One region of the Streptomyces sp. NPDC014882 genome, then DNA from elsewhere that is predicted to be linked to it. Evidence: riboswitches for the same ligand, from Rfam matches in the RefSeq annotation. Region 1 holds a riboswitch; the other holds the start of a gene.
The links. A riboswitch is a leader RNA that binds a small molecule or an ion and turns the genes downstream of it on or off. The one in region 1 is predicted to bind S-adenosylmethionine.

Region 1 (15,403 bases):
CGCACACGTCGATCCCGCCCCGGTCCAGCTCCGTCAGCACGGCGGCGGGCGTCGCGCACTCCAGGAACTCGACCAGGGGCGCGTCCGGGGCCGGCCGCCGGCCGGCGGCCAGCCGCACCTGCTCCCTGGTGTCGGCGTCGTGGCTGTAGACCAGCACCGTGGCGGTCGCCTGCATGGTTCCTCCGCGTCATTGGAGTGGAACTTCGGGGTACCGATGGGGCGGATGCTACTCCCCCGGACACCTCGTCAACACCTGTGGGAACATGCCCGCGATGGGCCATACGGGCAGTCCACGGGGTGCGGACACTCCGAACGGCACCCCCCGGAGTGAGGGCGGGATAAGCGACCGACATAATGTCGGTCGTGGCGACAGCAACGACAGTAGACACCGGGCACGCGCACCCGTCGGTCAATCGGCCGAACCTCACCAGCGTCGGAACCATCATCTGGCTGAGTTCCGAGCTGATGTTCTTCGCGGCCCTCTTCGCGATGTACTTCACCCTGCGATCGGTGACGGGTCCCGATCACTGGAAGGAAATGGCGCACGCGCTGAACCTTCCGTTCTCGGCGACGAACACCACGATCCTGGTGCTCTCCTCGCTCACCTGCCAGCTCGGCGTCTTCGCCGCCGAGCGCGGTGACGTGAAGAAGCTCAGAATGTGGTTCATCGTCACCTTCGTGATGGGTGCGATCTTCATCGGCGGTCAGGTGTACGAGTACACCGAGCTGGTCAAGAAGGACGGGCTCTCGCTCTCCTCCGACCCGTACGGCTCGGCGTTCTACCTGACCACCGGGTTCCACGGCCTGCACGTGACGGGTGGCCTCATCGCCTTCCTGTTCGTCCTCGGCCGCACCTACGCGGCGAAGAGGTTCACCCACGAACAGGCGACCGCGGCCATCGTCGTGTCCTACTACTGGCACTTCGTCGATGTCGTCTGGATCGGCCTCTTCGCCACGATCTACCTGATCAAGTAGCCGGGCCCGATCCCGCACCCGTCCCAGAAGCATCGACGCAGAAGATCCTGACACCGGGGTAATCCGTGAAAAAGCTCTCCGCACGACGACGCCATCCGATGGCGGCGCTCGTCGTCCTACTCCTCGCGCTGGCATGCACCGGGGGGCTGTACGCCGCGTTCGCACCCGCGAGCAAGGCGCAGGCAGACGAAACCGCACAGTCCCTCGCCATCGACGAGGGCAAGAAGCTCTACGCCGTCGGCTGCGCCAGCTGCCACGGCACCGGCGGTCAGGGCACCTCCGACGGTCCGAGCCTGGTCGGCGTGGGCGCCGCGGCAGTCGACTTCCAGGTCGCCACCGGCCGGATGCCGGCCGCGACCTCCCAGGGCGCCCAGGTGCCCAAGAAGAAGAACATCTACACGCAGGCCGAGATCGACCAGCTCGCCGCGTACATCGCCTCGCTCGGCGCCGGCCCGGCCGTCCCCACCGAGGCCCAGTACGGCCCCGAGGGCGCGGACATCGCCAAGGGCGGCGAGCTGTTCCGGACCAACTGCGCCCAGTGCCACAACTTCACCGGCAAGGGCGGCGCCCTGACCCGGGGCAAGTACGCACCTTCGCTGGAGGGCGTGGACCCGAAGCACATCTACGAGGCCATGCAGACCGGCCCGCAGAACATGCCCTCCTTCCCCGACACCACCATGTCGGAGCAGAACAAGAAGGACATCATCGCGTACCTGGACGCGGTCAACAGCTCTGACACGGAGAGCCCCGGCGGCCTCGAGCTGGGCGGCCTCGGGCCGGTCAGCGAGGGCCTCTTCGGCTGGATCTTCGGTCTCGGCGGGCTGATCGCCGTCGCCGTGTGGGTCGCCGCCCGGACCGCAAAGGCCAAGAAGTCATGAGTAGCCAAGACATCCCAGAAGAGAACCTGCCCGCTGAGCAGGACCACGCCCACGGAGCCGTAGGCGTCGCGGACGAGAAGAACCCGTTCGCCGACCCCGGGCTGCCGCCCCACGAGCACCGCGTGCAGGACATCGACGAGCGGGCCGCCAAGCGGTCCGAGCGTGCGGTCGCCTTCCTGTTCACGCTGTCGATGCTGGCCACCGTCGGCTTCATCGCCTCCTACGTGGCGATCCCGCACGACAAGTCGGTCTTCATCTTCCCGCTCGGCCACATCAGCGCGCTGAACTTCGCGCTCGGTCTGACGCTCGGCGCGGCCCTGTTCTGCATCGGCGCGGGCGCGGTCCACTGGGCCCGCACCCTGATGTCCGACGTGGAGATCGCCGACGAGCGGCACGCGATCGAGGCGGCGCCCGAGGTCAAGGCCAAGGTCATGGCCGACTTCCGGGACGGCGCCCGGGAGTCCGCGCTGGGCCGCCGCAAGCTGATCCGCAACACGATGTTCGGCGCGCTGGCCCTCTTCCCGCTCTCCGGCGTCGTCCTGCTGCGCGACCTCGGTCCGCTGCCCGAGGACAAGCTGCGGCACACGCGGTGGTCCAAGGGCAAGCTGCTCGTCAACATGAACACCAACGAGCCGCTGCGTCCCTCGGACGTCGCCGTCGGGTCCCTCACCTTCGCCAAGCCGGAAGGCCTGGAGGAGGAGGACCACGACTTCCAGACCGAGATCGCCAAGGCCGCCCTGATGATCGTCCGCATCCAGCCGGACAACATCAAGGACAAGCGCGAACTCGAGTGGTCGCACGAAGGCATCGTGGCGTACTCGAAGATCTGCACCCACGTGGGCTGCCCGATCTCCCTGTACGAGCAGCAGACGCACCACGTGCTGTGCCCCTGCCACCAGTCCACCTTCGACCTGTCCGACGGTGCCCGAGTGATCTTCGGTCCCGCCGGTCACGCCCTGCCGCAGCTGCGCATCGGCGTGAACGACGAGGGCTACCTCGAGGCGCTCGGCGACTTCGAAGAGCCCGTCGGTCCTGCCTTCTGGGAGCGCGGATGAGCAACAAGGACGACCGCCGCAAGGCACCCGCGGGCGAGCGGGTCGCCGACTGGGCCGACGGCCGCCTGGGGATCTACTCCCTGGCCAAGGCCAACATGCGCAAGATCTTCCCGGACCACTGGTCCTTCATGCTCGGTGAGATCTGCCTCTACAGCTTCATCATCATCATCCTCACGGGTGTGTACCTGACGCTGTTCTTCCACCCGTCGATGAACGAGGTGGAGTACCACGGCAGCTACGTCCCGCTGCAGGGCCAGCTGATGTCCGAGGCCTTCAACTCGACCATGCACATCTCCTTCGACGTGCGCGGTGGTCTGCTCATCCGGCAGATCCACCACTGGGCCGCGGTCATCTTCCTCGCCGGCATGTTCGTGCACATGATGCGCGTCTTCTTCACGGGCGCCTTCCGCAAGCCGCGCGAGATCAACTGGCTGTTCGGCTTCCTGCTGTTCGTCCTGGGCATGTTCACCGGTTTCACCGGCTACTCGCTCCCGGACGACCTGCTCTCCGGCACCGGTGTCCGCTTCACGCAGGGCGCGATCCTGTCCGTGCCGATCGTCGGCACGTACATCTCGATGTTCCTGTTCGGCGGGGAGTTCCCGGGCGGCGACTTCGTCGCGCGGTTCTACTCGATCCACATCCTGCTGCTGCCGGGCATCATGCTCGGACTCGTGGTCGGCCACCTGATCCTGGTCTTCTACCACAAGCACACCCAGTTCGCGGGTCCCGGACGCACCAACAAGAACGTCGTCGGCATGCCGCTGCTGCCGGTCTACATGGCCAAGGCCGGAGGCTTCTTCTTCCTGGTCTTCGGCGCGATCGCGGCCATGGCCGGCATCGCGACCATCAACCCGATCTGGGTGCTGGGCCCCTACCGTCCGGACCAGGTGTCCACCGGCGCCCAGCCCGACTGGTACATGGGCTTCGCCGAGGGCCTGATCCGCGCGATGCCGGGCTGGGAGATCAACTTCTGGGGCCACACGCTGGTCATGGGCGTGTTCGTCCCGCTGGTGCTGTTCGGTCTGTTCCTCGGTGTGATCGCCATGTACCCGTTCATCGAGTCGTGGGTCACCGGCGACAAGCGCGAGCACCACATCCTGGACCGCCCGCGCAACGCCCCGACCCGTACGGCCTTCGGTGTCGCCTGGGTCACCGGCTACCTGATCATGCTGGTCGGCGGTGGCAACGACATCTTCGCCACCCACTTCCACCTGTCGATCAACGCGGTCACCTGGTTCGTCCGGATCGGCTTCTTCGCCGGACCGGTCATCGCCTTCGTGATCACCAAGCGGATCTGCCTCGGCCTCCAGCGCCGCGACAGGGACAAGGTGCTGCACGGTCGTGAGACCGGCACCATCAAGCGCCTGCCGCACGGTGAGTTCATCGAGGTGCACGAGCCGCTCAGCCAGGAGGCGCTCTACACGCTCACCTCGCACGAGCAGTACAAGCCTGCCGAGATCGGCCCGACGGTCGACGAGAACGGCGTCGAGCGCAAGGTGAAGCGCACCGAGAAGGTCCGCGCCAAGCTCAGCAAGGCGTACTACGGCGAGGACAGCCAGATCGCCAAGCCGACCGTCGAGGAGTACAAGGAGATCACGAGCGGCCACGGCCACCACTGATCACTGCGTCGCCACGCACCCCAGAAGGGCCCCGTCCGGTGTACGGACGGGGCCCTTCGCCCTGTCCGCGGCTGGATAGGGTGGAAGCGTCGAGACACGCGTCCCGCGGAGCGGGACCACACTGATCCAGGAGCGACTCATGAGCGCTGTGACCCCCGCCGGAGGCGACACCGCGGCGGACCGTTCCTGGCCCGAGGTGCTGAACGCCCTGCTGTCCGGCCGCGACCAGAGCGCCGACGCCACGGCGTGGGCGATGGACCGGATCATGCGCGGCGAGGCCACCGACGCGCAGATCGCCGGCTTCGTGGTGGCGCTGCGCGCCAAGGGCGAGACCGTCGAGGAGATCAACGGACTCGTCCGCGCGATGTACGAGCACGCGAACGTGATCGAGGTGCCCGGCCCGGCGGTCGACATCGTCGGCACGGGCGGCGACGGCGCGAAGACGGTCAACATCTCCACGATGTCCTCGATCGTCGTCGCCGGCACGGGCGTCAAGGTCGTCAAGCACGGCAACCGGGCCGCGTCCTCGGCCTCCGGCGCCTCGGACGTCCTGGAGAAGCTCGGCGTCCGCCTCGACCTGACCCCGCGGCGGGTTGCCGAGGTCGCCGAGGAGGCCGGCATCACCTTCTGCTTCGCCGTGACGTTCCACCCGGCGCTGCGCCACGCGGGCGCCGCGCGCGGCCAGCTCGGCATCCGCACGGTGTTCAACGTGCTGGGCCCGCTGACCAACCCGGCCAGGGTCCGCGCCCAGGCGGTCGGTGTGGCGGACCCGCGCATGGCGCCGATCGTCGCCGGCGTCTTCGCCGAACGCGGCCACTCCTCGCTGGTGTTCCGCGGCGACGACGGCCTCGACGAGCTGACGACGACCTCCACCTCCCGGGTCTGGGTCGTGCGGGAGGGCCGGGTGACCGAGGAGTCCTTCGACCCGCGCGACGTCGGCCTCGACCTCGTTCCCGTCGAGGCCCTGCGCGGTGCGGACGCCGCCCACAACGCCGAGGTGGCGCGCAGGCTGCTGGACGGCGAGAGAGGGCCGGTCCGCGACGCCGTCCTGCTGAACTCGGCGGCCGCCCTGGTCGCCCTGGAGCCGACCGGGGGACCGCTCGCCGAGCAGCTCCGCGCCGGCATGGCCAGGGCCGCGGAGTCCCTCGACTCGGGGGCGGCGAAGCGGACGCTGGAGCGCTGGGCGGCGGCCACCCACGCCTGAGCCGGGACGGCGGCGGGCGGGGCGCGGTCCGAACCCCTGGTGTCCCGGGACCTCCTGGTGTCTCAGGAAATGGACCGCGCCTTGCGCGCCGGTGATCGTGTGGCAAGATGCCGTACCAGGTCATGAGTGACAGTCATGAGGCCCCGGCCGACTGTCCGGCAACCCTCCGTCCGTGGCGGGGTGCCCCGGGTGAGGACCAGGCCGTGGAGACAGAGCTCCGCGGCAAGCGCGGACCCCTCGTCACGCCAGGGGTCCTGGTCGTCGAGGAGCCTTCCGTGAGCAAGCGAATGCGATAGGGCCGCAGAGCCCCGCCTCCGCATCCCCCTTCACCTTTCCCCGTGCTCGAGCCGTAGCCGCTCGCACGGTGAATTCCCCTGCCTCTCACGGGAGTTGCGCCATGTCCGTCTCCACCGCTGCCACCGCCCCGACCCTTTGCGCCCCTCTGCCCGTTCTGGGCCGGGATGTCACCGTCCCGCTCGTCACCGGCGGCGAGGTCGGCTACGCGGCCCTGGACTACGCCGCCAGCGCGCCCGCCCTCCAGCGCGTCTGGGACGACGTGGCCGCCTACGCCCCCTACTACGGCAGCGTCCACCGCGGCGCCGGGTACCTCTCCCAGCTCTCCACCGACCTCTTCGAGAACGCCCGCCGCACGGTCGCCGGGTTCCTCGACTGCCGGCCCGACGACCAGCTCGTCTTCACGCGCTCGACCACCGACTCCCTCAACCTCCTCGCCGCCGCCCTCCCCGCCGGCTGCCAGGTCTTCGTCTTCGAGACCGAGCACCACGCCGCGCTGCTGCCCTGGAAGGACGCCCGGGTCACCTGCCTCGACGCCCCGCGCACCCCGCTCCAGGCCGTCGCCGCCCTGGAGCGGGCCCTCGCCGACCGGGAACCGCACGGCCCGGCCCTGGTCTGCGTCACCGGCGCCTCCAACGTCACCGGCGAGCTGTGGCCCGTACGGGAACTGGCCGCCGCGGCCCACGCCCACGGCGCCCGGATCGTCCTGGACGCCGCCCAGCTCGCCCCCCACCACCCGGTGTCCGTGCGCGACCTCGACGTCGACTGGGTCGCCTTCTCCGGCCACAAGCTGTACGCCCCCTTCGGCTCCGGCGTGCTGGCCGGCCGCGCCGACTGGCTGCGGGCGGCCGAGCCGTACCTCGCCGGCGGCGGCGCCAGCCGCAGGGTGACCCGGCGCGCGGACGGGGGAGTGGACGTCCAGTGGCACGAGAGCGCCGCCCGGCACGAGGCCGGCTCCCCGAACGTCATCGGGGCCTACGCCATCGCCTCCGCCTGCGAGGCCCTCACCGAAGCGGGCTTCGACTCCCTGGTGGCCCGCGAGCAGTACCTCGTGGAGAAGGTCCGCACCGGCCTCGCGGAGGTCCCCGGGATGAGGATCCTGTCCCTCTTCGGCGACGACGCGCCGCGGGTCGGCGTGATCTCCTTCGTCGTGGACGGCTGGAGCAGCTCCCACCTCGCCGCCGCGCTCTCCGCCGAGCACGGCATCGGCGTCCGCGACGGCCTCTTCTGCGCCCACCCCCTGGTGCGCACCCTCCTCGACGGCGACTCCCGCGACCAGGGCGAGTGCGGCGCCTCCGGGGCGGCCCCCGGCGAGAGGTCCCTCGACGCGATCCGCGTGAGCTTCGGCGCGGGCACCCCCGACGAGCACGTCGACCGCTTCGTGGCGGCGGTACGGGAACTGGTGACCCGGGGCGCGAAGTGGCGCTACCACACGCGGGACGGCCGCTGCGTCCCGGAGGCGTAGCCGCCGCCCCGCCCGCCCCGGGCGGTGTCGCGGCCGGTCAGGAGTCCAGGCCGATGGCGAACGCCGCCTCGAGGTCGTGCTGCGAGTAGGTGCGGAAGGCGACGTGCGTGTCCGTCGCCTCGACGCCCGGGATCTTGCTGATCCGCCCCGGGATCACGTCGGCGAGGTCCTCGTGCTGCCGCACCCGCACCATGGCGATCAGGTCGTAGGTGCCGGTCACGGAGAACACCTCGCTCACGGACTCCAGCGAGGCGATCGACTCCGCGATCTCGGGGATCCGGTCCACGCTGGTCTTGATGAGGACGATCGCGGTGATCACGGCTGGTTCTCTCCCTCGGGGGCCGGGGCTGGGCTGCCGCCCACTCTAGTGGGCCGGGTGAAGCGGACCCACGCGTAGACGAAGCCCAGCCCGAAGCCCACCAGGTGCGCCAGGTACGCCACGCCCGGCCCCGGCCCGGCCCGGCCCGCCGCCACCCACTGCAGCGCGGCCCAGAAGGGCAGCACGACCCAGGCCGGGAAGCGCAGCGGCAGGAAGAAGAGGAACGGCAGGAGACTGGTGACGCGGGCCCGGGGGAACAGGTACAGGAACGCTCCGAGGACCGCCGAGATCGCCCCGGAGGCGCCGACCAGGGACTGCCCGGAGCCGGCGTTGGCGGCGGCGTACCCCAGCAGCGCCAGGGCGCCGCAGCCGAGGTAGAAGAGCGTGAACTCGAGGCGGCCCATCCGGTGCTCGGTCATCGCCCCGAAGACGTAGAGGAAGAGCATGTTGCCCAGCAGGTGCACCCAGCCGCCGTGGACGAACAGGGCCGTGAAGGAGGTGAGGGCGGACCCCGGCGACCCGTCGAACACGTCCGCGGGGATCACGCCCCACCGGCGGAAGTAGGCGCGCTGCGCGAGCGCCGCCGCCTCGCCGGTGCCGTACGCCGGATCGAGGCCCGAGGCCGGGCCGATCACGAAGACCGTGCAGCACAGGGTCATCAGTCCGTACGTCACGGGCGCCACGGGGTGCCGGACGGCCCGGCCCAGGGACCTGCTCCAGTCGCGGATCATGCCTACAGAGCATGACGCAACGGGACGTACCGGACCCTCCCGCCTCGCCGCCGTGGACGGACGGGCGGCGGGGACCCGCCAGGCCGTAGGGTTACGAGCCACATGGTCCGGGGAGCCTTCGGCGCGCCCCGGCCCCCGAAGACCGACACTAGAAGGAAGCGGACAGTCACGATGACGGTTCCCCTGCCGACCGCCGCGACGCGGTGGCGCTGCACCCTCTGCGGCAACCTCACGCGCTTCGACGTGACGCGCTCGTCGAAGGTCGTCGAGTACGTCCACCTCGATCTCGCCGGTGAGGCGAAGGTGGAGGAGCGCGAGGTGGTCAGTGAGACCATCGAGTCGGTGCGGTGCCGTTGGTGCAACGCCGTGGATCAGGTGGAACTGGTGGACCGGCCGGGCGCCGGATCCTGAGGATGGGGCTCCCCCGCCCGGGCGAAGCCGGGGGCGGGAGGGGGTCCGCACGGAATTGGGGTGTGACGGATGGTGGAGACCACGGGCGGGGGGCCGGGCGACGGCGCCGCCGAGGTGCTCGACCGTCCCCTGCCCGACGGAGTGCGGCGCCGGGTCGTGCAGATCGCCTCGGACGGCTTCGGCGGCCTGACCGTCGCCGAACTGCCCGCCCAGTTGCGGCAGTACGCCCGGTTCGCCCCGAACCGGCGGGCCAAGTTCGCGGGCAACGCGATGGCCGCGGCGCTGGAGGGCGATCCGCTGTTCCGGCAGCGCATCGCGGAGAAGCTCAGGGAGGCCCAGCCGGAACTGGCCGGCGCCCTGGACTCCGGTACGCCGCCGCCGGCCGCGGACCCGCTCGACGTGGCCGCCGCGGCCTACGTGCTGCGCCCCGCCGGCTGGGTCAAGCTGGTCACCGCCGCCGGCGAGGAGGCCCTGCGGGCGGACGCCGAGCGGGCCGACGAGGAGAGCCGGGCGGAGCTGGAGCGGCTGCGCGAGCAGCTCGCCGAGGCCCGTGAGCTGACCCGGACCGAGACCGAGCGGCTGCGCGCCGAGCTGGACGCGGCGAAGCGGGAGGCCGAGTCGCTGCACCGCAAGCTGCGGTCGGCCCTCAGCGACGTCAAGCGCGGCGAGGCGGCGCTGCGCAAGCTCCAGGGCGAGATGGAGGCCGTGCGCGGCGAGGGGCAGGCGCAGGTGTCCGCCGCAGAGAGCGAGTCGCGGCGGCTCAAGACGCGGCTCGGCGAGGCGGAGGCCGCGCTGGAGGCCACCCGGCGCGCGGCCCGCGAGGGGCGCAGCGTCGAGGACATGCGGGTACGGCTGCTGCTCGACACCCTGCTGGAATCGGCCCAGGGGCTGCGCCGGGAACTGGCGCTGCCGCCGGTGTCGGTGCGCCCGGCGGAGACCGTCGACGCGGTCGAGCCCGGCCGGATGACCCCGAAGGACATCGCGGCCCGCGCGCTGTCGGAGAACGACCCCGCGATCCTGGACCAGTTGCTGGCGCTGCCGCAGGCGCACCTCGTCGTCGACGGCTACAACGTCACCAAGACCGGTTATCCGCAGATGCCGTTGGAGAAGCAGCGGCTGCGGCTGCTCGGGCAGCTCTCGGCGCTCGCCGCGCAGACCGGCGCCGAGGTCACCTGTGTCTTCGACGGCGCCGAACTGGTCGCGCCGGTGCTGCTGGCGCCGCCGCGCGGGGTGCGGGTGCTGTTCTCCAAGCCGGGGGTCACCGCCGACGAGCTGATCCGCCGGCTGGTGCGGGCCGAACCGTCGGGCCGGCCGGTCATCGTGGCCTCGACGGACCGCGAGGTGGCCGACGGGGTGGCCAGGGCGGGGGCCCGGCCGGTGGCTTCTGCGGTACTCCTGAAGCGACTGACCTGAAGGTCCCGGAGGTCAACGTAAAGGCCCAATGCCCGAATTGGCGCAATCGTCACGCAACGTAGCGTCAATCGCGCGTCACTGCACGTGGATTGAGGGTAAAGAATGCAGTGCGTCACCGACTTTTTCGGCTCCAGGATTTGAAGTGATCACAAGAAGGTCACTAGGGTCTGCCTTCGAACCTCCGCACGAGTGATCACTCACATGAAGGAGCTCGCTCTCCGTGGCGTCCCACCGTCGACCCAAGCAGCCGAGTCGCGCACGCGTGACCTTGCTGACCACCGCGGCCGCCGCCGCTGTTGCCCTCACCTCGCAGGCCGCCAACGCCGCGCCGAGCGAGAAGCCGAGCAAGGACGAGGTCAAGTCCAAGGTCGACAAGCTCTACGAAGAGGCTGAGCAGGCCACCGAGAAGTACAACGGGGCCAAGGAGAAGCAGGAGAAGCTCCAGAAGGAGATCTCCACCATCCAGGACGACGTCGCCCGCGGCCAGGAAGAGCTGAACCAGCTGCGCGAGTCCATAGGCCAGGCGGCGGCGGCCCAGTACCGCTCCGGCAGCATCGACTCCTCGCTCCAGCTGTTCCTGTCCTCCGACCCGGACGACTACCTGGACAAGGCGTCCACCGCCGACCAGCTGAGCGCCCAGCAGGTCGAGTCGCTGAAGAAGATCCAGGACAAGCAGCGCGAGCTGGCCCAGGACCGCGCGGAGGCCTCCGACAAGCTCGAGGACCTCGCCTCCACCCGCACCGAACTGGGCAAGAAGAAGAAGGAAGTCCAGAGCAAGCTCGCCGAGGCGCAGAAGCTCCTCAACACGCTGACGGCCCAGGAGAAGGCCGCGCTGGCCGCCTCCGACGCCCGCGCCAGCCGTGACGCCGGCGAGCGCGTCGACCTCGGCAACACGGGGGCCGCCTCCGGCCGCGCCATGGCCGCCTTCCAGGCCGCCCAGGGCAAGATCGGCTCGCCCTACGTCTACGGTGCCACCGGCCCGTCCTCCTTCGACTGCTCGGGCCTGACCTCCTGGGCCTTCGCCCAGGCCGGCGTCGGCATCCCGCGCACCTCCCAGGCCCAGGCCAACGCCGGCACGCGCATCTACTCCCAGTCCGACCTCAAGGTCGGCGACCTGGTCATCTTCTACGGCGACCAGCACCACGTCGGCTTCTACGCGGGCAACGGCCAGGTGCTGCACGCCCCGCGCACCGGCACCGTCGTGCGCTACGAGTCGATCAACAACATGCCGTACCAGTTCGGCGTCCGGATCTGAGCGTCCTCCCGGCCGCGACACCGGCACGCCCGAACGGGCGAATCACCGCGACGTGAACTGACCCCGCACCCCGCCCATGACCTGCGTCGGAGGCGGGGTGTCACGTTGTGTGGCCGCCGCGGTCTTTGGTGGGCCCCCCGTCGCGCGGCTACTGTCTGCCGCGTTTCCCCGGCACGTGTGCCGGGGGACGGTCCCTGTCCGCCAGAGGAAGGAACGCGGCTTCCCGTGGGGTCCCATCGCCGCCTTGCACCGTCCGGTCGCCGCCTCGCACCGTCCGGGTTCGACCGGGGCGCCCTGTGCGTCCTGTCCGCCGCCGCAGCCGCCCTCGGCGCCGCCGCCACCACCGCACCGGCCACGGCCGCCCCGCACGAGGACACCCGGACCGAGGTGGACCGGCTCTACGAGGCGGCCGAGAAGGCCACCGAGGCCTTCAACGAGGCCGGGGAACGGGCCGGCGTCCTGCGCCGGCAGGTCGGGGACGCCCAGGACCGCGTCGCCCGCAAGCAGGGACGCGTCAACGAGCTGCGCGAGCGGCTCGGCGCGCTGGCCGGCGCCCAGTACCGCTCCGGCGGACTCGACCCCTCGCTGGCCCTGCTGTTCTCCGACGACCCGGACGGCTACCTCGACAGGGCCTCCGTCCTCGACCGCGTCACCGCCCGCCAGGCCGGCGAGCTGAAGGACCTCCGGCACGCCCTGCGCGAACTGGCCCAGGAACGCGCCGAGGCCACCCGCCGGCTCGGCGAGCTGGAGAAGAGCCGCGAGGCCGTCGAGAAGCACAAGCGGACCGTCGAGCGGAAGCTCGCCCGGGCCCGCCGGCTGCTGAACTCCCTGCCGTCCGCCGAGCGCGCCGCCTACGACCGGGCCTCGCGCTCCGGCCGTTCCGGCCTGTCCGGCCCCGAGGACGCCGGCGCCGGCGCCCCCTCGGGGCGCGCGGCCGCCGCCCTGGCCGCCGCCCGCTCCGCACTCGGCAGACCGTACGTCTGGGGCGCCAACGGACCGGCCGGCTTCGACTGCTCGGGCCTGATGCAGTGGTCGTACGCGCAGGCCGGGGTCTCCCTGCCGCGCACCTCGCAGGCCCAGGCGCACGCCGGACGGCGGGTCCCGCTCTCCCAGGCCCGGCCCGGCGACCTCGTCACCTACCGCTCCGACGCCGGCCACGTCGGCATGTACGCGGGCAACGGACAGGTCATCCACGCCCCCCACCCGGGCGCGCCCGTGCGCTACGACCCGGTCGGGATGATGCCGGTGTCGTCGGTGACGAGGCCCTGACCGGGTCGGGCGGCCCACGCCTTCGGGGTTCCGCCCGGGGCGGTCCGCCGTAGGATCGGGCCAATGGCCGGTCACGGGCGGGCGCGCGGATCCGGAGCCGTCGGGCTCGCGGTGCTGCTGCTCGTCCTGCTCGTGGGCTGCGGCGGGCGCCCCGCCACCGACGGCGTCCGGACCGAGGTCCAGCGGGTGCTGGACCGGCGGGCCGCCGCCGTCCTGGCCCACGACGCGGCCGCCTACGCCGCCACCGGGGACCCCGCCGGATACGCCCGGCTGCGGGCCGTACCGCTGGCCGCCTGGTCCTACCGGGTCACCGCCGTGCGGCCCGGCGGGGAGGGGGCCGAGGCCGACGCGGAGCTGAGCTACCGCGTCGAGGGCCACGACCGGGGCCCGGTGACCGTGGCGCGCGCCCTGCGCCTGACCCGCGATGCCGCCGGGCGGTGGAACGTGGCCGCCGAGGAGCCCGCCCGCGGCTCCGGCCGGCAGCTGTGGGACCAGGGCACGGTCACGGTCGTCCGGGGCGCCCACAGCCTCGTCCTCGGGGTCGGCCGCTCCGACGAGCAGCTGCGGACCTTCGCCGACCTGGCCGACCGGGCCGTTCCCGCGGTCTCGCGGGCGTGGGGCACCGACTGGGCCCGGCGGGTCGTCGTCCTCGTGCCGAAGTCGCTCGACGGCATGGCGGCGCTCCTCGGCTCGCCCGCCTCCTCCTACCGCGGGATCGCCGCGGTCACCACGGGGGAGACGGGCGGCGGGGCCGACGCGCCCGCCGACCGGGTCGTCGTCAACCCGGACGCCTTCGGCATGCTCGGCCCGGTCGGCCGGCAGGTGGTGTTCACCCACGAGACCACGCACGTCGCCACCCGGGCCGACACCAACGCGGCGACCCCGCTGTGGCTGTCGGAGGGGTACGCCGACTGGGTCGGCTACCGCGGCACCGGCCGCACCCCGGAGGAGGCCGCGCCCGAGCTGCGGAAGGCCGTCCGCGGGGACGGCCCGCCGGACGGGCTGCCGTCCGACGGCGACTTCGGTTTCGCCGGGGACGCGGCGCGGCTGGCACGGGCGTACGAGGGCGGCTGGACGGCCTGCCGGATGATCGCCGAGCGCTGGGGCGAGCGGGAACTCCACGCCTTCTACCGGGCGGTGGGGGAGCACGGCGAGCGGCCGGGGGCGGTCGAGGAGGCGATGGAGAGCGTGCTGGGGACGACCCTGGAGGACTTCACCGCCCAGTGGCGCCGGTACCTCCACGACGAACTGGGCTGAGCACCGCCGCGCCCCCGCACCGGGAACAGCCGCGCCCCCGCACCCGGAACCGCCGCGTCCCCTCACCGGGAGGGGACCGGCGTGTGCCCGGCGCGGGCGTCCCGGCCGGGCTCGGCGGGCGGGGCGGCGGCCCGCGGCACCGTCGAGCGCCACAGCCGTACGGCCGCGGTGACCGCGGCCGCCACCAGCAGGCCGTTGCGCAGGAACAGCAGGGTGAGCCCGAGGGCGTCGCTCGCGACGACGTGGTCGAACCAGACGGGGAACTCCAGCACCGTCACCGGCGACGCGGCCAGCACCAGGGCGGCCGGCGGCCCCATCCGGCTGCCCGGGAGGCACCGGCAGACGGCGGCCAGACCGATCAGCCACACCAGGTACTGCGGGCTGAGCACGCGGCTGGTGGTGGTGAACAGCAGGACGGCGGTGAAGGCGGCGTCCGCGAGCGTGTGCGGCGCGAACCGCCGCGCCCGCAGCCGCCACAGCAGCAGCCAGCCGAGCGCGGCCGCCGTCAGGCCGAGGGCGGCGTCGCTCACCAGGTCCACGTGCGGACCGAGGAATTCGACCGAGCCGTAGTTCAGCCGCACCTCGCCGCTCCAGCCGAGGTGCCGGGCGACGTGGAACACCAGGGCGCCCAGCGACTCCACCTCGGTGCCGCGACCCCGCTGGGCGGAGAGGAAGGCGAAGGCGCCGGGCGCGGCCCACGCGGACAGGACCGCGAGGGCGCCGACGGTCACGGCCGCCGCCCCCAGGGCCCGCCGCCGCGCCCCGGCCAGCAGCAGCACCGGCCACACCTTGAGCAGGGCCCCCAGAGCGGCCAGCACCCCCATGACCCGGGGATGCCGGACCCCGGCCAGCAGCGCGGCCACCGCGACTGCGGTCACCATCAGGTCGTAGCGGGCGTACACCGTCGGGCCCAGCAGGGGGACGCCCGCCACCCACACCGGGGCGCCGCGCCGGGAGCGGCCGGCGGTCAGCAGGAGCACGAGGACGGCCAGGTCGGCGAGGAGGGCCAGGACGAAGAACGCCGACGCGTAGTCCAGGAAGGGCAGCAGGCCGGGGGAGAGGACCGCGAGGGCGGCCGCGGGCGGGTACTGCCAGGTCACGTCGTCCTGCGGGAAGGACCCGGCGCCCAGCACGTCGTACCAGCCCCGGTAGATCACCGACACGTCGGTGGTGACGTCCGGACCGGGGAAGACGTACACCTTGAACACGCACAGCAGCAGCACGAGCCGGGTCGCGCCCCACAGGACCCACAGGGCCG
Region 2 (15,403 bases), on a different contig from region 1:
CGTGCTGGAGGCGGCCGGGGCGTGGCCGGGGACCTGGGTCGAGGAGAAGGGCCGGGCCGTCGCCGTGCACACGCGGCGGACGGAGGACCCGCAGGCCGCGTTCGAGGCGCTGCGCCGCCCGCTCGCCGACCTCGCGGCCCGGCACGGGCTCGTCGTCGAGCCGGGCCGGATGGTGCTGGAACTGCGGCCGCCGGGCGTGGACAAGGGCGTGGCGCTGACGGAGTACGTCCGCGAGATCGGCGCCGGGGCCGTGCTCTACGCCGGCGACGACCTCGGTGACCTGCCCGCCTTCGCCGCCGTCGACAAGCTCCGCTCCGACGGCGTCCCCGGGCTGCTCGTGGCCAGCGGCAGCTCCGAGGTGACCGAACTCTCCGAACGGGCGGACCTGGTCGTCGAGGGCCCCGCCGGAGTGGTGGACCTGCTGCGGTCACTCGCGGCCCGGCTGCGGTGAACCACCGGGGGCGCGTGCGCGTGCCCCCGGCGGGCTGGGGTGGCGGGTGCGGGCGTGACGGTGAGGTGCTGTCGGGGTCCTGCCGGGCGGCCGGGGCCGGTGAGGGCGTCGACGGCCCGGCCGCGGTGAACCACCGGGGGTGCGTGCGCGTGCTCCCGGCGGGGCGGGGCTGCCGCGGGCGTCCGCCGGCGGGCTGGGGTGGCGGGTCGCGGGGCAACTGCGCGTGCTGCCGGGCGGGGGCGGCCGGCGGGCGGTCCGGGCCGGGACGCGGGAGGGGCCGGGCGCGCGTGCGCGTGCCCCCGGCGGGCGGGCCGGGGGCACGGGGCGGCTCGGGTGGTCGTCGGGGTCAGTCGCGGGGGAGGGCCTGGAGGGCCTGGAGCTGTTCCAGGAACCAGCGGGCCGGAGGGAGCGCGGTCGCGGCCGCCGCCAGCCTCTTGGTGCGCTCCGCCCGCTCCTCCGGGGCCATGGTCAGCGCCTCGTGCAGGGCGCCGGCGGTCTCCAGGACGTCGTAGGGGTTCACCACGATCGCGTCCTCGCCCAGCTCCCCGTACGCCCCCGCCTCACGGGACAGCACCAGGGCGCAGCCCTCGTCGGAGACGACCGGGACCTCCTTGGCGACCAGGTTCATGCCGTCGCGGATGGGGTTGACCAGGGCCACGTCGGCGAGGCGGTACGCGGCCAGGGAGCGGGCGAAGTCGTCCTTCACGTGCAGCACGACCGGGGTCCAGCCGGGGGTGCCGTAGCGCTCGTTGATCTCCTCCGCCAGCCGCCGCACCTCGGCCGTGTAGTCGCGGTAGACGGCGAGGTCCTGGCGGGAGGGGTAGGCGAACGCCACGTGCACGACGCGCTCGCGCCACTCGGGGTGGTCGTCGAGGAGCTGCCGGTAGGCCAGCAGGCCGCGCACGATGTTCTTCGACAGCTCGGTGCGGTCGACGCGCACGACGGCCTTGCGGCCCTCGCCGATCTCCTCGCGCAGGGCGGCGATGCGCTCCTCGACGTCGCTCTCGCGGGAGCGGGTGCGCAGGAAGTCGGCGTCGGCGCCGAGGCCGTGCACCCCGATCTCCGTGCTGCCGGTTCCGCCCGCGAACTCCGCGCAGCACGCGGTGAAGGCGTCCGCCCAGCGCCTGGTCAGGAAGCCCAGGCGGTCCGCGCCGAGCATGCCGCGCAGCAGCTGCGCGCGGATGTCGGAGGGGAGCAGCGCGAAGTAGTCCACCGGCGCCCACGGCGTGTGCGAGAAGTGGCCGATGCGCAGGTCGGGCCGCAGCTCGCGGAGCATGCCCGGGACCAGGCAGAGGTGGTAGTCCTGCACCAGGACCGCCGCGCCCCGGCCGGCCTCCTCGGCGAGCGCCTCCGCGAACGCGCGGTTGTACGCCTCGTACGACGCCCACCGGCGCCGGAACTCCGCGTCGAAGACGGGCTCCAGCGGGGTCTGGTACAGCAGGTGGTGGACGAACCAGAGCACGGAGTTGGCGATGCCGTTGTACGCGTCGGCGTGCACGTCGGCCGGGATGTCGAGCATCCGGACGCCGTCCTCGCCGACCCCGCGCCGCACCGCCTCGCGGTCGTCGTCGGAGAGCGCCGAGCACACCCACAGGGCGCCCGCGTCCGGCCCGATCGCCGACAGGCCCGAGACCAGTCCGCCGCCGCCCCTTCTGGCGTGCAGCGAACCGTCCTCGCGCACCTGGTAGGAGACCGGGCCGCGGTTGGACGCGACCAGCACCTGAGCACCCTCGACAACAGCAGCACGCGTGGAAGCCATACGCCACAACCTAGCCCGGTCCGTAAACGCTCAAACGTACGGATGCGGTCCGTGGCCGGGTCGCGCCCGGCCGTGCACGCGACGCCGCCTAGGCGACCTTGCGCGCGACGCCGCCTAGGCGACCTTGCGTTCCGCGTACTCGGCGATCTCCGCCATCGGCGGCCGTTCCTCGGTGTCCACGGAGTGGGTGCGCGGCTCGAAGCCGTCCGCGCCCCGCTCGAACTGGGTGAGGGCGGGGCGGATCAGGTGCCCGCGCGCCAGCCGGAGCTGCGCGGTGCGGTAGATCGCCGCCGCCATCCTGCCGAGCGCCTGCCCGTCCTGGTGGCGGTGCTTGCGGACGCCGACGTCGACCTGGGCGAGGGCGTCCAGGCCGACCAGGTGCAGGGCGTCGACCAGCATGCCCAGCTCCACGCCGTAGCCGACGGGGAACGGGAGCCGTTCCAGCAGGCTGCGGCGGGCCGCGTACTCGCCGCCGAGCGGCTGCACGAAGCCGGCCAGCTGAGGCCAGTGCATGTTGAGCAGGGGGCGGGCCATGAGCTCGGTGACCCGGCCGCCCTGGCCCGCCGTCCCGCCGGAGGCGGACGCGTCCGGCCCGGTGCCCAGCGGACGGTCGTACATCGCCTTGACCAGGTCCACCCCGGGGTCGGTGAGCAGCGGGCCCACGATCCCCGAGACGAAGTCGGAGGAGAACTCCCTGAGGTCGGCGTCGACGAAGCAGACGATGTCCCCGCCCGTCACGAGCAGCGACCGCCACAGCACCTCCCCCTTGCCGGGCACGGCCGGTATCCGGGGCAGGATCTCGTCCCGGTGGACGACGCGCGCCCCGGCCGCCGCGGCGACCTGCGAGGTGCGGTCGGTGGAGCCCGAGTCGACGACGACGATCTCGTCGACGAGGGGGACCTGCCGCATCAGGTCGTGGCGGACGACCGCGACGATGTCGCCGACCGTCTCCTCCTCGTTCAGGGCGGGCAGCACCACGGACACCGACTGGCCCGAGGCGCGCTTCGCGGCCAGGAGGCGGTGCAGCGGGCGGTCGGTCACGGACCAGGAGCGGGTGGCCAGCCAGGTCTCGGCTTCCTTCAGCACGGTCTGCGGCTCCTCACTGTCGTGATCACACGCGGTGCACGCGGGGTGACCGTGTGATCCATCTCGCGGTTCGGACGTCTGTCTCAACTGTCCTGGCCTTCGGTTACAGTCTTGAACAACGCGGATGACCATCGCATGTCCGAGGTGGCCGCTGTTCACAACTTCATACCGCTCATCCAGAGGGGCAGAGGGATACGGCCCGATGAAGCCCCGGCAACCCTCCAGCCGCGCGCGCCGCCAGGCGTGACCGCCCACGCGTCACGTCGATGTGGTGAGGCTCCCGGCTAGGGAAGGTGCCAAATCCGTCTCACGGCGAGATGCGTCGTGAGGAAGATGAGGAGAAAGGGCCTCGCCTCACATGGCTGCGCAGACAGTTGCAAGCACCACGAACTCCGTCGACCTCGGTCCCGCCGCGGCGCTCTCCTGCCGCGAGTGCGGACACCGCGTGCCCCTCGGCCCGGTCTTCGCCTGCGAGGAGTGTTTCGGCCCGCTCGAGATCGCGTACGACTTCTCGTCCTACGAGGCCGAGGAGCTCCGCAAGCGCATCGAGGCGGGCCCCGCGAACATCTGGCGCTACGCGCCGCTGCTGCCCGTCCCGGCCGACGTGGCGGACAAGCCCAACATCAACCCCGGCTGGACCAAGCTCGTCCAGGCCGACAACCTGGCCCGCGAGCTGGGCGTCGACGCCGGCAAGCTGTTCGTCAAGGACGACTCCGGCAACCCGACGCACTCCTTCAAGGACCGCGTCGTCGCCCAGGCCATCGAGGCCGCCCGCGCCTTCGGCTTCACCACCCTGTCCTGCTCCTCCACGGGCAACCTGGCCGGGGCCGTCGGCGCCGCCGCCGCCCGCGCCGGTTTCCGCTCCTGCGTGTTCATCCCGCACGACCTGGAGCAGGGCAAGGTCGTCATGGCCGCGATCTACGGCGGCGAACTCGTCGGCATCGAGGGCAACTACGACGACGTGAACCGCTTCTGCTCCGAGCTGATCGGCGACCCGGCCGGCGAGGGCTGGGGCTTCGTCAACGTCAACCTGCGGCCGTACTACGCCGAGGGCTCCAAGACGCTGGCGTACGAGATCTGCGAGCAGCTCGGCTGGCGGCTGCCCGACCAGCTCGTCGTGCCGATCGCCTCCGGCTCGCAGCTCACGAAGATCGACAAGGGACTGCAGGAACTGATCGGGCTCGGCCTGGTCGAGGACCGGCCGTACAAGATCTTCGGGGCGCAGGCCGAGGGCTGCTCGCCGGTGTCCACCGCCTACAAGGCGGGCCACGACGTGGTCCGGCCGCAGAAGCCGGACACCATCGCCAAGTCCCTCGCCATCGGCAACCCGGCGGACGGGCCCTACGTGCTGGACATCGCGCGCCGCACCGGCGGCGCGGTGGAGGACGTGGACGACGAGCAGGTGGTCGACGCGATCAAGCTGCTGGCGCGGACCGAGGGCATCTTCGCCGAGACCGCCGGCGGCGTGACCGTCGGTGTGACGAGGAAGCTGATCGAGAACGGTCTCCTGGACCCGACGAAGACCACCGTCGTCCTCAACACGGGGGACGGCCTCAAGACCCTCGACGCGGTGGCCGGCACCGGCCTCACCGCCACCATCCGCCCCACCCTGGACTCCTTCCGAGAGGCTGGCCTCGCATGAGCGTGACCGTCCGCATCCCGACCATCCTGCGCACCTACACCGGTGGCAGGGCCGAGGTCCCGGCCGAGGGCGCGACCCTCGGCGAGGTCATCACCGACCTGGAGAAGAACCACACCGGCATCGCCGCCCGCGTCCTGGACGACCAGGGCAAGCTGCGCCGGTTCGTCAACGTGTACGTCAACGACGACGACGTGCGCTTCGAGCAGGGGCTGGACACGGCGACCCCGGACGGCGCCGGCGTCTCCATCATCCCGGCCGTGGCCGGCGGCTGACCGACCCTCCGTACCCGTCGGTAGTACCCGCTGGTAGTAACCGTGGGTAAGGTCAATTACCGAGAGTTCATCGAATTGCCCCCTCCGCGAGAGAAGCGGAGGGGGCAATTCAGTGTGGTTGAGCGCGGTAGGGTTGGGGAACGCGCCGCTCATTGCCCGCCGGCCGCGAAGGAGTTCCGCCGGGGCGGGCGATGAGAAACAGCCAAACTGTGCATGTGTTTTGCGCCTTTCCTTCCCTTTGCGGGGGTCGACTTGCCCTGAATTCGGGCGAATTCTCACTCTTCTGCGGACTCTTCACGTCCAGATTTCTCGTCCGATTGACCTGTTGCAGAGGGCAGTCGTGCGGATACATTCGGCCGCGGTCGACGCGTTCCGGCGCACGCCCCCAACCAACTGGGGGGTGAGGTCTGACCCGGATCCGCGAAGTGCGGATCTGTGCAAGGGCCAGTAATAGGGGAGTTAGGCATGGCTCAGGGCACCGTCAAGTGGTTCAACGCGGAGAAGGGGTACGGCTTCATCGCGGTCGACGGTGGTGCGGATGTTTTCGTCCACTACAGCGCGATCCAGATGGACGGATACCGCACCCTGGAAGAGGGTCAGCGGGTCGATTTCGAGATCTCGCAGGGCCAGAAGGGGCCGCAGGCGGACATGGTCCGGCTCGCGACCGGCTGAAGCACGCGCCGACTTGCAGCGACGTTCTTCTGTTCCACCGGCTTCATCAGCTCCACCGGCTTCACCGGCTTCACCGTCGAAGGGCTCGCACCTCCCGGGGTGCGAGCCCTTCGGCGTGTCCGCGGCCGCGCGCCGTCCGGAGCCGCCCGTGATCGCCTCCGGCCCGCGCGCGGCCGCCCGCCGGCGTCCGCCGCCACCCCCCGTTCACCTGCGTATCCCGGGGAGGCGCTTGCACTCGGCACAGGCGAGTGCTAATCATTGCGTTAGCACTCTGAAGGTGAGAGTGACAACGAAGGACCGGGTCGGTGAGGCCCGCAGGCCAGGTGGGGCAAGGAACCACGGGGCCGGCGAGCCGTCCGTCGCGGGCGCGGGCGCGGTCCGAAGGAATCACCCCCAGTCCTGGAGGGACCACTTCACATGGCCAAGATCATCGCGTTCGACGAGGAGGCGCGGCGCGGCCTCGAGCGCGGCATGAACCAGCTCGCGGACGCCGTCAAGGTGACGCTCGGCCCCAAGGGCCGCAACGTCGTCCTCGAGAAGAAGTGGGGCGCCCCCACGATCACCAACGATGGTGTCTCCATCGCCAAGGAGATCGAGCTCGAGGACCCGTACGAGAAGATCGGCGCCGAGCTGGTCAAGGAAGTCGCCAAGAAGACGGACGACGTCGCCGGTGACGGTACGACCACCGCGACCGTCCTCGCCCAGGCGCTGGTCCGCGAGGGCCTGCGCAACGTGGCGGCCGGCGCCAACCCGATGGCCCTCAAGCGCGGTATCGAGAAGGCCGTCGAGGCCGTCTCCGGTGCCCTGCTCGAGCAGGCGAAGGATGTCGAGACCAAGGAGCAGATCGCTTCGACGGCCTCCATCTCCGCCGCCGACACCCAGATCGGCGAGCTGATCGCCGAGGCCATGGACAAGGTCGGCAAGGAAGGCGTCATCACGGTCGAGGAGTCGCAGACCTTCGGTCTCGAGCTCGAGCTCACCGAGGGCATGCGCTTCGACAAGGGCTACATCTCGGCGTACTTCGCCACCGACATGGAGCGTATGGAGGCCGTCCTCGACGACCCGTACATCCTGATCGCGAACTCCAAGATCTCCAACGTCAAGGACCTGCTCCCGCTCCTGGAGAAGGTCATGCAGTCGGGCAAGCCGCTGCTGATCATCGCCGAGGACGTCGAGGGCGAGGCCCTGTCGACCCTGGTCGTCAACAAGATCCGCGGCACCTTCAAGTCCGTCGCCGTCAAGGCCCCGGGCTTCGGCGACCGCCGCAAGGCGATGCTGAACGACATCGCCATCCTCACCGGTGGCGAGGTCATCTCCGAGGAGGTCGGTCTCAAGCTCGAGAACACCTCCCTGGACCTCCTGGGCAAGGCCCGCAAGGTCGTCATCACCAAGGACGAGACCACCATCGTCGACGGGTCCGGCTCCTCGGAGCAGGTCGCGGGCCGGGTCAACCAGATCCGCGCCGAGATCGAGAACAGCGACTCGGACTACGACCGCGAGAAGCTCCAGGAGCGTCTGGCGAAGCTGGCCGGCGGCGTGGCCGTCATCAAGGCCGGCGCCGCCACCGAGGTGGAGCTCAAGGAGCGCAAGCACCGCATCGAGGACGCCGTCCGCAACGCGAAGGCGGCCGTCGAGGAGGGCATCGTCGCCGGTGGTGGCGTGGCCCTGCTGCAGGCCACCTCGGTCTTCGAGAAGCTCGACCTCGAGGGTGACGAGGCGACCGGCGCCAACGCCGTGAAGCTCGCCCTGGAGGCCCCGCTCAAGCAGATCGCCGTCAACGGTGGTCTCGAGGGTGGCGTCATCGTCGAGAAGGTGCGCAACCTGCCCGTCGGCCACGGCCTGAACGCCGCGACCGGTGAGTACGTCGACATGATCGCCGAGGGCATCATCGACCCGGCGAAGGTGACGCGCTCCGCGCTGCAGAACGCCGCGTCGATCGCCGCGCTGTTCCTCACCACCGAGGCCGTCATCGCCGACAAGCCGGAGAAGGCCGCGGCCCCGGCCGGCGGCGGCATGCCGGGCGGTGACATGGACTTCTGAGCCTGATCCGGCTCGGGTTTCCACCGAGGGCGGCATCCCCATCGAGGGGGTGCCGCCCTCGGGCGTTCCCGGGGTCCCGCCGTGCGGGGCGGCCCTGGCCGGCGTGGCCCGGATCACAGGGGCGGCGGGGGAGCGGGCGGAATGGCGGGAGCGGGAGGGCCGTTGAGAGGGGAGGGCAGTGCTTGCATGTGCACATACCATCCGGAATGTCCGCTGCTCCACGTCCGCCGCTCGATGTCCGCCGTGACCTCTCCGAGGAGTCCTCTGCCGTGACTGCCACCCCCGCCACCCCCGCCACCCCCGCCACTCCCGCCACCTCCCCCGCCGCCGCCCGCGCCGCCGAGGTCCTCGGGCGTCCCGTCTCCCTCAACGGCCTGACCGTGCCGAACCGCATCGCCATGGCGCCCATGACCCGCATGTTCTCCCCCGGCGGCATCCCCGGCGAGGACGTGGCGTCGTACTACGGCCGCCGCGCCGCCGCCGGTGTCGGCCTCGTCGTCACCGAGGGCACGTACGTGGGCCACGACTCCGCCGGACAGAGCGACCGGGTGCCGCGGTTCCACGGCGAGGAGCAGCTGGCGGGCTGGGCGAAGGTCGCCGAGGCCGTGCACGCGGGCGGCGGGACGATCATGCCGCAGCTGTGGCACATCGGCATGGTGCGCGAGCAGGGCCAGCCGCCCGTCGCGGACGCCCCCGCCGTCGGCCCCTCCGGCGTGCGCACGGACGGCACCGAGGGCACCGGCAAGGCGATGACCCAGCGCGACCTGGACGACGTCATCGGCGCCTTCGCCGAGGCCGCGGCGGCCGCGGAGCGCATCGGCTTCGACGGCGTGGAGATCCACGGCGCCCACGGCTACCTGGTCGACCAGTTCCTGTGGGCGGGCACCAACCGCCGCACCGACGCCTACGGCGGCGACCCGGTGTCCCGCACCCGGTTCGCGGCCGAGATCGTCGCCGCCGTGCGCCAGAGCGTGTCGCCGGAGTTCCCGGTCGTCTTCCGCTACTCGCAGTGGAAGCAGGACGCCTACGACGCGCGCCTCGCCGAGACGCCCGAGGAGCTGGAGGCCATCCTCGCCCCGCTCGCCGCGGCCGGTGTCGACGCCTTCCACGCCTCCACGCGCCGCTACTGGGTCCCCGAGTTCGACGGCTCCGACCTCAACCTCGCGGGCTGGACGAAGAAGCTGACCGGCCGGCCCGCCATCACCGTCGGGTCGGTCGGTCTCGACGGCGAGTTCTTCAAGGCCTTCCAGGGCGAGGGCTCCGGCCTCAGGAGCATCGACGACCTGCTCGACCGGCTGGAGCGCGACGAGTTCGACATGGTGGCCGTCGGCCGTGCGCTGCTCCAGGACCCGGAGTGGGCGGCCAAGGTCCTGACCGGCCGCCTCGACGAGCTGGAGCCGTACGACGCGGCGTCCCTGAAGACCCTGAGCTGACACGGACCGGACCGGATCAGACCGGGCCGGACCGGGCTGGACCGGACCGGACCGGACCGGGTCGAGGCCGACCGGTCCGATCCGCCGGGAGGGCGGCCCGGCCTACAGGTTGCCCAGCGGCTCGATGTCGGTCTTCACCGGGATCCCCCAGACGCGCAGCACCTCGTAGTCGGTGAACTCGTGCACCAGGCGGTAGGCCATGGCGGGGCGGGATCCCCGGCGCAGGGCGGCGAGGTACAGCTCGGCCTCGTGGCGGTCGCGCCGGGGAGTGCCGCACAGCTGCCACTCCTGGCCGTTCCACAGTTCCGGCAGCCAGCGCTGCTGGGGCTGGGGGCGGTCGCCGCGGACGCCGTAGCGGGACGGGGCGGTGGGGTGCGGGGCCTGCGGGGCGGGGCCGTTGAACTCGGCGCGCCGGGCCGCCCGCCGCCGGGTCTCGCACAGCAGGCACAGGTCGGGGGCGGCGTTGTCCACGGGTCCGTTGGGGTGCTCGGCGCACCGGGTGCTGGGCGCGGCCGAGGTCACGCCCTCCTCCAGGAGCTCCAGAGCGCGCCGCAGGTCCGCCTTGACCTCGTGCAGCTTGGCGTCGGGGGTGTCGGCGGTCAGGGCGTCCCCGTGCTCACCGAGCAGCCGCAGGGCGCGGCCCAGGTGGGTGAGCTGGGCGTGGTTCATGACGGGCGTCTCCGTTTCCTGCGGCGTGTCGTCCTGCGGCGTGCTGCCCCGGTGCGCGGTCCCGCCGCGGGTCCTCCCGCGGTCCGGGTGCGCGGCACCGGTGACCCAACCGTCGCACATCCCGCCGGCGGACCGGGGCGCGCCCGGTCCTTCCGGACCGACGGCCGGGCCGGACGGACCGGGCCGGCTTCCCCGGGCCGGCTTCCTCACCCGCGCCGCCCTCCGCGAGAAGAACCCGCCTTCCCCCGACGCCTCCGGGCCCGGCCGGGCCCGGCCCGGAGAGCACCCTCCGCGGACACCGGCTCCGGACGCCCCGCCGGCTCCCGCCCACTCCCGCCGTCCCCTGCCGGGACGGCGGCCACGGCGCCCGCCAGGACCCGGGTGGGGCATCGGCCGGGCCACGGCGCCCGTCAGGACCCGGGTGGGTTCACCGGCCGGGTCGTGGGGGTGGCCGGTGCCCGGGCGGGTTCACGGCCGGGTCGTGGGGCGGCCGGTCCCTGAGCGGGTTCACCGGACGGATCGTGAGGGCGGCCGGTCCCCGGGCGGTTCGTCGGCCGGGCGTCCGGAGCCGGCGGCCGCCATGACGTGGTCGGTGACGCCGAAGAGGTAGGTGGCGGCGAAGCCGACCGCGTACCCGGTCAGCAGGCCGCCCGCGTAGATCGCGAGGAGGGTGCCCCAGCCCCGGTTCCCGGCGAGCAGGGGGAAGAGGGCCCAGCCCGAGGGGCCGATCGCGGTCGCGCCGACCTTGTCGCCGAGCATCGCGAAGAAGCCGACGAAGGCCCCGCCGGCCGCCCCGCCCACGCAGGCCGTGAGGAAGGGGCGGCCCAGCGGCAGCGAGACGCCGTAGACGAGGGGCTCGCCGACGCCCAGCAGGCCCGCCGGGAGCGCCGACCTGATCGTCGTGCGCAACGCGGTGTCGTGGCGCAGGCGGACGTAGACGGCGAGGGCCGCGCCCACCTGGCCCGCGCCCGCCATCGCCAGGACGGGCAGCAGCACGGTGTGGCCCTGCTGCTCGATGAGCGTGGCGTGGATCGGGACGAGGGCCTGGTGCAGGCCCAGCATCACCAGCGGGAGGAACAGCCCGCCCAGGACCAGGCCGGCGAACGCGCCCGTCGTCGTCAGCAGCCAGTTCGCCGCAGTGCCGATGGCCGTCGAGACCGCGCCGGCCGCCCACATCAGGCCGTACAGCGTGGCCAGACCCGCGACGAGGACGGTCAGGGTCGGGGTCAGCAGCACGTCCAGGGCCGCCGGGACCCGGCCCCGGCACCCCCTCTCCACGCACGTCGCCAGCAGCGCCGCCGCCAGCGCGCCGAGGACCCCGCCCTGCCCGGGGGCGAGCGTCACCCCGAACGCCGTGACCTTCGCGACGCCCGGATACACCACGATCGCCGCCACCGCCCCGCCCAGCACGGGCGTGCCGCCGAACTCCTTGGCCGTGTTGACGCCGACGAACACCGCGATCAGCGCCATGAAGGCGGACGCCACGGCGGCCAGCGCGGGCGTCAGCCGGGGCAGCAGGCCGGCGTTGACCAGCAGCCCGTCGACGCCGGCGAGGACGCCGCAGCCGACCAGGGCGGGGACGAGGGGCACGAACACGGCGGCGAGGCGGCGCAGGGCGGTCCGGACGGGCGCGGCGTCGCGCCGCCACCGCGCGCCCTTCACCCCCGCGTCCCGCACCCCCGCGCCCTTCGTCCCCGTGTCCCGCGACCCCGTCGCCCCCGCGTCCCGTCGCCGCTCGTCCGTCGACCCCGCGTCCCGCGCCGCCGGTCCCGCCGTCACCGTCGGCCGTGCCGCGCGGACCAGCGCCTCGAACGCCGCCGTCACCCGCCCGACGACCCCCGGTCCGAGCACCACCTGGTACGAACCGCCGTCCACGACGAGCCCCAGCACCCCGGGCACCGCCCGCAGCGCCTCCTCGTCCGCCCGTGACGGATCGGCGAGTCCCAGCCGCAGCCGGGTCATGCAGTGGGCGACGGAGGTCACGTTCGCGGGGCCGCCGACCAGGGGCAGGAGCGCGGCGGCGGTGGCACGGTCATCGGTAGGCACCCGCTGAGCGTGCAGGTCAGGAGAGCGCGGCGACGACCGCGGCACGCAGATGGCCGCCGGACTCCTCCAGAAGGCGGGTGGCCGACGGCCCGTCGACCCCGGCGAGCAGCACGAGGATCGCGTTCTTCACCTCGCCGCCGGTGACCGTCAGGGCCCGTTCGATCTCCGCGTCGTCCGCGCCCGTCGCCAGCGCGACGATCCGCCGCGAGCGGGCCCGCAGCTTCTCGTTCGAGGCCCGTACGTCGACCATCAGGTTCCCGTACGTCTTGCCCAGCCGGATCATCGTGATCGTCGACAGCATGTTCAGCACCAGCTTCTGCGCGGTGCCCGCCTTCAGCCGGGTCGACCCGGTGAGCAGCTCGGGCCCGACGACCACCTCGATGCCGTGCTCGGTGGCCGCGGCCAGCGCACTGCCCGGGTTGCAGGCCAGCCCGACGGTCAGCGCGCCGGCCGAGCGCGCGTACTCCACCGCGCCGATCGCGTACGGGGTGCGCCCCGAGGCGGAGATCCCGACCACCGTGTCCTCGGCGGTCAGCGCGAGGCCGGCCAGGTCCGACCGCGCCAGCTCCCGCGAGTCCTCGGCGCCCTCGACGGACGTCGTCACCGCCCGCGGCCCGCCCGCGATGACCCCGACGACCCGGTCCGGGGCCGTGCCGAAGGTCGGCGGGCACTCGGACGCGTCCAGCACGCCGAGCCGCCCGGCCGTGCCCGCCCCGGCGTACACCAGCCGCCCGCCGTGCTCCATCCGCGCGGCGATCGCGTCGACGGCGGCCGCGATCTCGGGCAGCCGCGCGGCCACGGCGGCGGCCACGGTGGAGTCCTCGCCGTTCATGAGCCGGGCGATGTCGAGGGTGGACAGGCGGTCGATCTCGGCGAGTTCGGGCCGGAAGGCCTCGGTGGTGAGCGATCCGAGCTGGGTGCGCAGGTCGTCGGGGCGGGGGGCGGAAGTCATGGCAGCGGCTCTTTCTCTCCGGCGCGGGTCGGTCGACGTGTCTCCCACGGTCTACCGGTGCCGGTGCGCCAGGGCCTCGTACGACGCGGCCAGCGCCGGTGCCGCCGTGTCGTACGTGCGCTGCGCCACCCCCACGAACAGGCAGTCCACCACCAGCAGCTGACCGGTCCTGGACGACATCGCCGCGGGCCGCAGCTCGCTCTCCCGGGCCGTCGACGTCGTCAGCACCTGGTCCGCGTACTGCGTGACCGCCCCGCCCGGCCGCCCGGTGATGGCGACGGTCGTGGCGCCCTGCTCGAAGGCGACCCGCAGTGGTTCGACGACGTCCCGCGTCGTCCCGGAGTGCGTGATCGCGACGGCGACGTCCCCCGTCCGCAACTGCACCGCGTTCGTCACCGCGAGGTGCGGGTCGCTGTGCGCGTGGGCCATGAGCCCGATCCGCAGCAGCTTCTGCACGAGGTCCTGGGCGACGAGTCCGGACGCGCCGACGCCGTAGACGTCCGTCCTGCGGGCGGCGGCCACCGCCGCCACCGCCGCCCCGAGCTGCACGGTGTCGAGACCGGCGGCGGTGTCGGCGAGGGCCTGCCGTTCGTCGTGGGCGAGTTTGGCGACGACGTCCGCGATCGGGTCGTCGACCGCGATGTCGGTGGTGAGGGCGGGGGCGCGGCCCGACTGCTGCTGCGCCGCGAGCCCGGCGAGGGCGAGCCGCAGGTCGCGGTAGCCGGGGTAGCCGAGCAGCCGGGCGGTGCGCACGACGGTCGCCTCGCTGGTGCCGGTGCGTTCCGCGAGGCGCGTGACGGTGAGCGCCGCGCAGCCCGCGGGGTCGCCCGCGACGGTCTCGGCGACGCGCTGCACCGAGCGCGTCATGGACGGGGCCAGCGCGCGGACCCGGGCGGCGAGGGCGCCGCCGAAAATTTCCGTCACGTCCTGGGGCATCCGTGAAAAATATTTCCGTACCGGGAACGCGGTCAAGAGTGCGCACAATGGGTGCATGGACCCCTCCCCTCCCCGCATCAGCCCACTGGAACAGGCGTTGCACGCCGCGCGCGCCCTCGTCCTCGCCGACCTGGCCTCGGGCGAGGTGGCCGCGGCGGACGTGGTCTCCCTGGTCGAGGAGTCCGTGACGCAGCGGCGCTGGTGGGTGGAGCAGTGGCCGGACGGCGTGGCCTTCGTGACCGGACTGGTCGCGCAGGACGTGCAGGACGCCCTGCTGGAGCGCTACGGCCGCTGGCCGATCTGCCCGGTGTGCGGCTCGGGCGACCCGCACGCCCTGGAGGTCGAGCCCGAACTCGGGCCCGACCCGCACTGGGTGTGCCACCGGGCGGGCGTGAAGGTCGCGGCGGTGGGGGCGCTGGGGCCGGCGTCCGGCCGGACGGCGTGAGGCGCGCGTGACGATCTACGTCGACCCGCCGGACTGGCCCGGCCACGGGCGGATGTGGTCCCACCTCGTCAGCGACGTGTCCTTCGACGAACTGCACGCGTTCGCCGAAGGGTTGGGCGTGCCCCGGCGGGCGTTCGAACGCGACCACTACGACATCCCCTCGCACCGGTACCCCGACGTGGTCGCGGCCGGCGCGGTGCGGGTCAGCAGCCGCGAGGTGGTGCGACTGCTCACGGAGTCCGGACTGCGACGGCCCAAGGGGCGCCCCCGGGCGTAGGGACGGTGAGGTTTCAGGGGGCGGCGGGGGGTCGCGCGCGGCGCGTGTACAGCCGTGGCGTGTCGTCCTCCGGGAGGAACTCCCGCTCCACGTCGGCCCGGACGAACCCGGCGCGGGTCAGGACGTTCTGCGACGGGGTGTTCGCCTCCCGCACCGCCGCGCACAGCAGGCGTACGTCGTCGCGCGCGAGCGCCCACTCGGCGAGGGCGTCGACGGCCTCGGTGGCGTAGCCGTGGCCGCGGGCCGGCACCACGAGGTCGTAGCCGATCTCGGTACGGCCCTCCTCGTCGGGCGTCCCGTGGAAGCCCAGGCTGCCGACGGCCCGGCCGTCCTCCCTCCTCACGAGCGCGAACGCCCCGAACTCGGGCCGGTGCACCCCGGCGTGGTACGCCTTCAGCAGGCCGGCGGCGACCTCGCGGGTGCCCTCGTAGGGCGCGTCGCCGAGCCAGACGAAACCGCCGTCGCCGCCCGCGACCAGGTCGGCGGCGGCCGCCGGGGTGAGGCCTTCGAGGGTGAGGCGACCGGTGGGCAGGACCAGGTTGTTGTGCCAGCGCCAGCCGGTGACCGGGGCGCGGCCGGGCAGTTCGCCGCGGCCGGTGGCCCACAGCAGGGTCGGCCAGGGCTCGGGGCCCGGCCGCACGTGCGGGAAGATCCGGGTGAGGACGTCCTCGCACAGCCCGGCGGGCGGCTCGTACGCCAGGCCGAGGCCCTCGGCGATGTCGT

Region 2: another riboswitch for S-adenosylmethionine. It lies ahead of thrC (threonine synthase); the one in region 1 lies ahead of ACF09K_RS23350 (aminotransferase class V-fold PLP-dependent enzyme).

What each region holds. Positions count from the first base shown of each region.
Region 1 covers NZ_JBIBWL010000010.1:213,836-229,238, reverse strand. The annotation lists gene ACF09K_RS23380 (hypothetical protein) at 1-175, opposite strand, end outside; gene ACF09K_RS23375 (heme-copper oxidase subunit III) at 355-975, shown strand; gene ACF09K_RS23370 (c-type cytochrome) at 1,041-1,853, shown strand; gene ACF09K_RS23365 (Rieske 2Fe-2S domain-containing protein) at 1,850-2,908, shown strand; gene ACF09K_RS23360 (cytochrome bc complex cytochrome b subunit) at 2,905-4,527, shown strand; gene trpD (anthranilate phosphoribosyltransferase) at 4,667-5,731, shown strand; SAM riboswitch class IV at 5,850-5,966, shown strand; gene ACF09K_RS23350 (aminotransferase class V-fold PLP-dependent enzyme) at 6,129-7,490, shown strand; gene ACF09K_RS23345 (Lrp/AsnC ligand binding domain-containing protein) at 7,528-7,809, opposite strand; gene ACF09K_RS23340 (rhomboid family intramembrane serine protease) at 7,806-8,540, opposite strand; gene ACF09K_RS23335 (hypothetical protein) at 8,712-8,951, shown strand; gene ACF09K_RS23330 (NYN domain-containing protein) at 9,021-10,364, shown strand; gene ACF09K_RS23325 (NlpC/P60 family protein) at 10,585-11,619, shown strand; gene ACF09K_RS23320 (NlpC/P60 family protein) at 11,845-12,888, shown strand; gene ACF09K_RS23315 (hypothetical protein) at 12,952-14,145, shown strand; gene ACF09K_RS23310 (glycosyltransferase 87 family protein) at 14,208-15,403, opposite strand, start outside.
Region 2 covers NZ_JBIBWL010000005.1:121,326-136,728, forward strand. The annotation lists gene otsB (trehalose-phosphatase) at 1-451, shown strand, start outside; gene ACF09K_RS14180 (trehalose-6-phosphate synthase) at 798-2,210, opposite strand; gene ACF09K_RS14185 (glucosyl-3-phosphoglycerate synthase) at 2,325-3,296, opposite strand; SAM riboswitch class I at 3,466-3,636, shown strand; gene thrC (threonine synthase) at 3,655-4,938, shown strand; gene ACF09K_RS14195 (MoaD/ThiS family protein) at 4,935-5,210, shown strand; gene ACF09K_RS14200 (cold-shock protein) at 5,676-5,882, shown strand; gene groL (chaperonin GroEL) at 6,300-7,922, shown strand; gene ACF09K_RS14210 (NADH:flavin oxidoreductase) at 8,192-9,355, shown strand; gene ACF09K_RS14215 (hypothetical protein) at 9,458-10,024, opposite strand; gene ACF09K_RS14220 (PTS transporter subunit EIIC) at 10,532-12,070, opposite strand; gene murQ (N-acetylmuramic acid 6-phosphate etherase) at 12,087-13,022, opposite strand; gene ACF09K_RS14230 (MurR/RpiR family transcriptional regulator) at 13,074-13,958, opposite strand; gene ACF09K_RS14235 (hypothetical protein) at 14,014-14,403, shown strand; gene ACF09K_RS14240 (DUF4031 domain-containing protein) at 14,411-14,680, shown strand; gene ACF09K_RS14245 (GNAT family N-acetyltransferase) at 14,694-15,403, opposite strand, start outside.